Regions from separate parts of the Vibrio echinoideorum genome, predicted to be linked through region 1. Evidence: predicted binding sites of a transcription regulator. Region 1 holds the regulator's gene; each other region holds the start of a gene.

Region 1 (2,279 bases):
TGCTGAAAGAAGACGAAGCCCTGATTAATGATCATATTGCACTGCGTACTTTCAATGTTGCACCGCTGGGCATTGAAACACTGGCCAAGCCTTTTCTTGAGCTAGGTTATAAAGCGTGTGGCGATTACTTGTTTGAAAGCAAGAAACTAGTGGCTAAGCACTATGAGCACCCAGACCTAAACCAACCTAAAGTGTTCATTAGTGAGTTGAAGGTCGAAGAATGTTCAAGTGACTTACAACAGATCGTGGCTAAATTGGTTGAGCAAGTCGACGCAAGCAAGCTTCAAAGTCATGAATTCTTGTTTGGTGGTCGCCTTTGGGACTTGAGCTTCGCAGATTTCCAAGTGCTTGCAAAGGAGAGCGAATACGCTTCTTGGTTAGCGGCTCATGGATACGGTGCTAACCACTTTACAGTGAGCGTTAATCAACTCGATGCTTTTGATGAAGTTCAGGCTGTAAATGATTACCTGAGCGAATCAGGTTTCACTATCAATGCATCTGGAGGCCAGGTTAAGGGCTCTCCAGAGGTCTTATTAGAGCAATCATCGACAATGGCAGACAAAGTCCCAGTTTCATTTGTTGAAGGCAATGAGATGATTCCTGGAGGCTTCTATGAGTTTGCTAAGCGTTATGCGATGGCGAATGGTGAGCTTTATACAGGGTTTGTCGCGGCATCGGCTGACAAAATCTTTGAAAGTACCAACGGTTAAAGAAAGATACGAGCACGGGCTTTGCCCTAGAGGTGCGGGTACGCTTCGCTTCGAGAGTGTTTAGAAGAGCGAACTCCTATCTCTAATATCGATTTCCGAATCTGATCTTTAGAAAACAAAAAAGCCACCAAATTTGCATTTGGTGGCTTTCTAATTTTTGGCTCAGTTAATCGAGATTAACGAGTGCCGTATACCACGATAGTTTTACCGTGTGCAGAAATTAAGTTCTGCTCTTCAAGCATCTTCAAGATACGACCTACTGTTTCACGAGAACAACCAACAATTTGGCCAATCTCTTGACGAGTGATCTTGATTTGCATGCCGTCAGGGTGAGTCATTGCATCTGGCTGTTTCGCTAGGTTTAGTAGCGTTTGAGCGATACGACCTGTTACGTCAAGGAACGCTAAGTCACCAACCTTTTGGCTAGTCACTTGTAGACGGTTTGCCATTTGCGCTGAAAGACGCATAAGGATATCTGGGTTCACCTGGATAAGTTGACGGAATTTCTTGAAAGAAATTTCAGCTACTTCACAAGGAGATTTTGCACGAACCCATGCAGTACGCTCTTGGTCTTCTTCGAAGAGGCCAAGTTCACCAATGAAGTCACCTTGGTTTAGGTAAGAAAGAATCATTTCCTTACCTTCTTCGTCTTTGATAAGAACTGCCACAGAACCTTTAACGATGTAGTACAAGGTTTCTGCCTTTTCACCAGCATGAATCAAAGTACTTTTTGATGGGTACTTATGAATATGACAGTGTGAAAGGAACCACTCTAATGTTGGATCGGTTTGGGGTTTACCTAGAACCATAATATCTTACTTCCTCTGCAGGGTATGCTTGCCGCTTTCCGTATTGTAGCTAAGCCTGGATTGACTTGTAGGGTAAGTGCACTTGTTGAGTGCTGCAAGCTATCTTGTGTTTCGTTTAAGAATAGTATCCTTTTTCAGGTACTATTTCTTGATTTTAATCGTGACCAAGCTACGATTTTTTACGCAAAATTGTGCACATGATCACGGTATGAAAAGTAATCAACCAGAATGGCGGTCTGTTAACCTATTTTTCCGGTTTCGATGAGTTGTTGTAGGATTGGCCTTACAATGAGCTCCATAGCAAAACTCATCTTGCCACCTGGCACCACAAGCGTGTTATGGCGAGACATAAATGAGCCATCAATCATAGCCAAAAGATAAGGGAAGTCGACGTTTTTGATGCCGCGCAAACGTATAACTACGAAGCTTTCATCTAAACTTGGTATCCCTTTGGCGTTGAGCGGGTTTGATGTATCTACGGTTGGAACTCGCTGAAAGTTGATATGAGTGCGCGAAAATTGTGGGGTAATGTAGTTCAGATAATCATCCATTGAGCGAACAATTGAGTCCATTACCGCTTCGCGTGAGTGTCCACGATCGCGTGTGTCACGAACGAATTTTTGGATCCACTCAAGGTTTACGATTGGCACCATGCCGATCAGCAAATCGACGTGTTGGGACACATTGATATCCCCATCAACTACACCGCCGTGAAGGCCTTCGTAAAACATCACATCTGAATTTTCAGGGATTTCTTGCC
Region 2 (2,279 bases), on a different replicon from region 1:
TGCCATGCGAACCATGCGGTGGAAACCTTCTTGGATGATAGAAAGCTTCGCTTGCTTCTCACCGTCACCAGGCCACATCTTACGAACTTCTTGCATGAAGCGGTGGTTGATTTCAAAAATGATTTCCATATGACGAGGAAGTAGACGCTTAATTAGCGACTCAGACCAAGTTTCTAGAGCTTCTGGAAGCAGTGTGTGGTTCGTGTATGCGAACGTGTGAGCACTGATTTCCCAAGCTTGATCCCAAGTTAAACCTTTCTCATCGATCAGAATGCGCATCAATTCAGGGATAGCGATAGTTGGGTGCGTATCGTTCAGTTGAATCGTTTCTTGCTTAGGAAGGTCTTCTAGAGAGAAACCTGCTGCTTCGTGACGACGTAGAATATCGCGAACAGACGCTGCTGAGTGGAAGTACTGCTGCATTAAACGCAGAGTTTTACCTTTCTCGTGGTTGTCGTTCGGGTAAAGAACCTTAGTGATGTTACCTGCATCGATTAGCGAGTGTTGCGCTTCGAAGTAGTCACCGTTGTTGAAGCTTGCTAGTGAGAAAGGTGCAATTGCCTGACATTCCCAAAGACGCAGCGGGTACACCGTATTTGACTCGTAACCTACGATAGGTAGATCCCAAGGCATTGCTTTCACTTCCATACCTGGAACCCAAGTACGTACTTCTTTACCGTCGATGTATTCAACTTCAACATGACCGTAGAAACCAATGTGCTGTGCTAGTTCTGGACGAGCAACTTCCCAAGGGTAACCTTCAACACCACGCCACGCGTCTGGTGCTTCTTGTTGACGACCATCTTGGAAAGACTGTTTGAATAGACCGTATTCGTAGTGAAGACCGTAACCGACTGTTGGGTATTCTTGAGCGGCACAAGAATCCATGAAACAAGCTGCAAGACGACCAAGGCCACCGTTACCTAGTGATGGGTCGCGCTCTTCTTCTAGAAGGTCAGTTAGGTTTTGACCTAACTCTTCCATTGCGTGAGTGATTTGCTCGTATAGGCCCATGCTGATTAGGTTGTTACCTGTTAAGCGGCCAATCAAAAACTCTAATGAAAGGTAGTTAACGCTCTTTGCGTTCTTAATTTTTTCGTCATTTTCAGTTTCTAGCAGGTCAAATGTTGTTAATTCTGCTAACGCACGGCCCATTGCTAGGTACCATGTACGGCTATCTGCATTTTCAATTTTTGTTGCGTATGTTGCAGATAAATGTTTCTTAACGCTCTCTTGGAACGACACTTTATCGAAAGTTTTTTGCTGAGTTGGTTTCATTTCAGAAATCTCGCTTTTAATAGTTCTAATTCATCTGTGACATATCGTGCATGGTCACCATTAACTAAACATCCTCCCGGCCGTACGACTAACTAGGAGTAGATGGGAGGGCGTAGGGGGCGTACCAACAATTGGTTAGTGATCTGACTCTCATGTTCTGACTTAGAACAAAAACTTGGAGTGACTGAGATCACAAGCTCCCGTTCGATAACTTAACCCCAATTGATGTGACTTTTATTTAACCCATTTGAAGTTATTGCCAAATCTGATATTCAGATCACGAAAATATTTTTTGTATCTCACCTTTTGCATAAAATCTTGTGTATCAAAGGACAAAGTCACAGACACAAACCACCCCGCTAAGTGAGCAAAGTCACAAATAAAGGGCGTAGAACACTAAAAACATGCAGGAGTGCAAGGTTTCTGAGGAGGATCATAGTCGGTATCGTTTTGCTTCACGTAGTATGAGCGAAGACTTAAGTAATTAGGCTAATGTCATTGGACCGTACTCAACGATAGATTGAGATAATCCAGAGCATAAGCCACGGAATAGGTGAAAAACTTCGACATGTGGATCCCTTCGAAACTGACTCGTCCCGGCCGCTTACATAATGCAATCCTGCGACCGAGAGTGCTCGATCTGCTCCAGAACGCAGATTGCTATAAGCTAGTATTGTTCCGTTCTCCAGCGGGATATGGCAAGACCACCATGGCTGCACAATGGCTGGTAGATAAACCCAATGTAGGTTGGTACAGCATCGATGATAGTGACAACGATGCATTCCGTTTCATCAACTACCTACTGCAAGCACTTAACAAAGCAACTCAAAATGCGTGTCCTAATGCCCAAAAGTTGGCAGAAAAACGACAATTTTCATCACTGCATTCTTTATTAAGTGAAGTGTTTGCTGAAATGTCCGAATTCCATCACGAATGTTTTCTTGTGTTGGATGACTACCATTTGGTCAACAATGATGACATTCATGAAGCGATGCGCTTTT
Region 3 (2,279 bases), 1.7 Mb from region 1:
TTTTCGATCTGTTCGAAATCGAAGCCAGCCAGTTTAAGTTGAACAAGCGCGACTTGTAGTGGCGGTAGGCTCGGGTTGAATGCCGCGTTTTCTGCGTATGCACCCGTAAAGATTTCACCCGTTGTCAGTTGTAGCGAAACGCCACTTAGATTTTTAGTATATGGCGCATGGCTACGGTTTAATGCTGTTAGTGCGCTTACCACAACAGGGCTGGTTTCTTCTGACGTGTACTGGTGATCCAGCTTAGTCATTAGGCCAGTAGTGATACCCAAATCAGCAGGGCCGAAAGAGTCTGGTAAGTATTCTTGCAGTGACATTTCATCACGCTGTGGTAATTGAACTTTAAGTTCTTTTGCCGTCGTCAGTTCGTTCATGAATTGGCGACAGTGACCACAAGGGCTGAAGTTGATCGTGATATCAGAAAGGCCTTCTTCACCTTTCATCCAAGCGTGGCTGATGGCTGATTGTTCAGCATGAACTGTTTGACCAAGTTGTGCACCTGCAATTTCCAAGTTTGCACCGAAGTACAGGCGACCAGATAGACCACGCACGATGGCACCAACATAGAATTCAGAAAGCGGTGCATAAGAGTATGCTGCTGCGATTGGCAGTAAAGCTAGGCGAGCTTCTTTATCAGAAAGGCCGCTTGCATCCAGTAAGCTTTGAAACTGCTCTTTAGAAATAGTGGCGTCAAAGTTGTCTGCTAATACGATGTCACTCAAAAGCGCTTTCATTGATGTTGGAGCACTTTCCAGCGCCAGGGTAATACGACTGTTCATGTTGAATCCTTAATTGACCTTAGGCTTTAATTCTATGCAATACTCAGGATTTTTCTGTGACAATGATCACTATTGCATTGTTGTTGTTACATTGGTTTGCATAATTAGAGTGAGGTCACAGATGAAATCGATTGCAAGGACAAAAACTGCCCTTGATATCGCATTTGCTGTCTGAAATTGGGTGCGTTTAGCTGGAAATTGATGAACAAATGAGAACAAAAAGCCCAAACAGACACTGAAATGCTCAGAGTTTCGCTTGGGCTCATTGGATGTTTTTAAAGCTTAAGTCCCAGTCTATTAGCTTAAACTGAAGCCATTAGCTGAAGTTGTAAACCATTAGGTTAAGCTGCAGCCATTAACTGAAATTGTAGGCCATTAACGTAAGCTGTTAGTTATTAGTTATTAGTTATTAGTTATTAGTTATTAGTTATTAGTTATTAGTTATTAGCTATTAGCTATTAGCTATTAGTTGCTAGTTACTAGCTTAAGCGTAGATCCAAACCACGATAGAAAATATGGTCGGTGCAATAATCGAGGTAATTACGCCACAAAGTACTAAAGCTAGGGAACTGAATGCCGCATCTTGTGGGTTCTTTTCAGCGCAAGTTGCCGTTCCCAAAGCATGCGATACTGTGCCCATGGTTAAACCTCGTGCGATAGGGCTCTTAATACCGATCAAATTGTAGATAGGGTAAGCAAAAATTGCTCCGAACAAACCGACAATAAGTACCAGAATCGCGGCAATTGCCGCTTCGCCACCTAAATGGCTTGAGACTTCCATCGCGATCGGTGTGGTGACCGACTTACCCAACAAACTCGCGATCAAACTTAAATCCGCTTTAAAAGCCACGGCGATCAGTGCGGTTGTGGTCATAGACATCACACTGCCTAGCGTGCAAGCAAACGTGATGATGCGCCAGTTGGATCTGATTTGAGGTAACTGCTCATATAAAGGGAAGGCAAGTGCCACTACCGCAGGTTGAAGCATGTAGGTAATCCAAGTGTTGTCTGCGTAATAGGTTTCAAAAGGTACTTTGAAAAACAACAGAATTGGAATGATGATGCCAATACTGATGAGCAGAGGATTACAAAACGGCGAATTAACTTTTTGGCTTACCCAACGAGCAAACAAGAACACTACAATAGTCAGTAGAATCCACATGATTATTGACCTCTCGAAAGCAAGCGGTCTAAAAACCATGATAAAGAAACTAGCACGATCAGCGTACCACCAACGGCACTTGCCATAATGGGTAATGCATTCGCGATAAGCATGTCAAAATGATCCATGAGTCCGACACTGATAGGGACAAACAATAAGATCATTAAACGAATAATCAAGCTTGCACCGGGCTGTACCCAGTGCTCAGGAACAATACCAACCACCATGGCAGCAAACAAAATCAACATGCCAAAAATACTGCCTGGGATTGAGGTATCCAATAAGTGCTGTAACGCGTTACCTGCTGTGAGTGCACCTATAATTAAGGTGAAGGAGAT

The links. Region 1 encodes CRP, which controls carbon source genes, mostly activating them, when cyclic AMP is high. Its sites were predicted from a motif close to TGTGANNNNNNTCACA; they were not measured.
Region 2: the regulator CRP is predicted to act here: its motif matches at 1,458-1,473, upstream of OCV36_RS23200 (glycogen/starch/alpha-glucan phosphorylase).
Region 3: the regulator CRP is predicted to act here: its motif matches at 884-899, upstream of cdd (cytidine deaminase).

Annotation. Positions count from the first base shown of each region.
Region 1 covers NZ_AP025483.1:292,955-295,233, forward strand. The annotation lists gene OCV36_RS01300 (DUF1338 domain-containing protein) at 1-710, shown strand, start outside; gene crp (cAMP-activated global transcriptional regulator CRP) at 887-1,519, opposite strand; gene OCV36_RS01310 (phosphoribulokinase) at 1,759-2,279, opposite strand, start outside.
Region 2 covers NZ_AP025484.1:1,613,291-1,615,569, forward strand. The annotation lists gene OCV36_RS23200 (glycogen/starch/alpha-glucan phosphorylase) at 1-1,278, opposite strand, end outside; gene malT (HTH-type transcriptional regulator MalT) at 1,847-2,279, shown strand, end outside.
Region 3 covers NZ_AP025483.1:1,974,855-1,977,133, reverse strand. The annotation lists gene cdd (cytidine deaminase) at 1-779, opposite strand, end outside; gene OCV36_RS08925 (LrgB family protein) at 1,264-1,941, opposite strand; gene OCV36_RS08920 (CidA/LrgA family protein) at 1,944-2,279, opposite strand, start outside.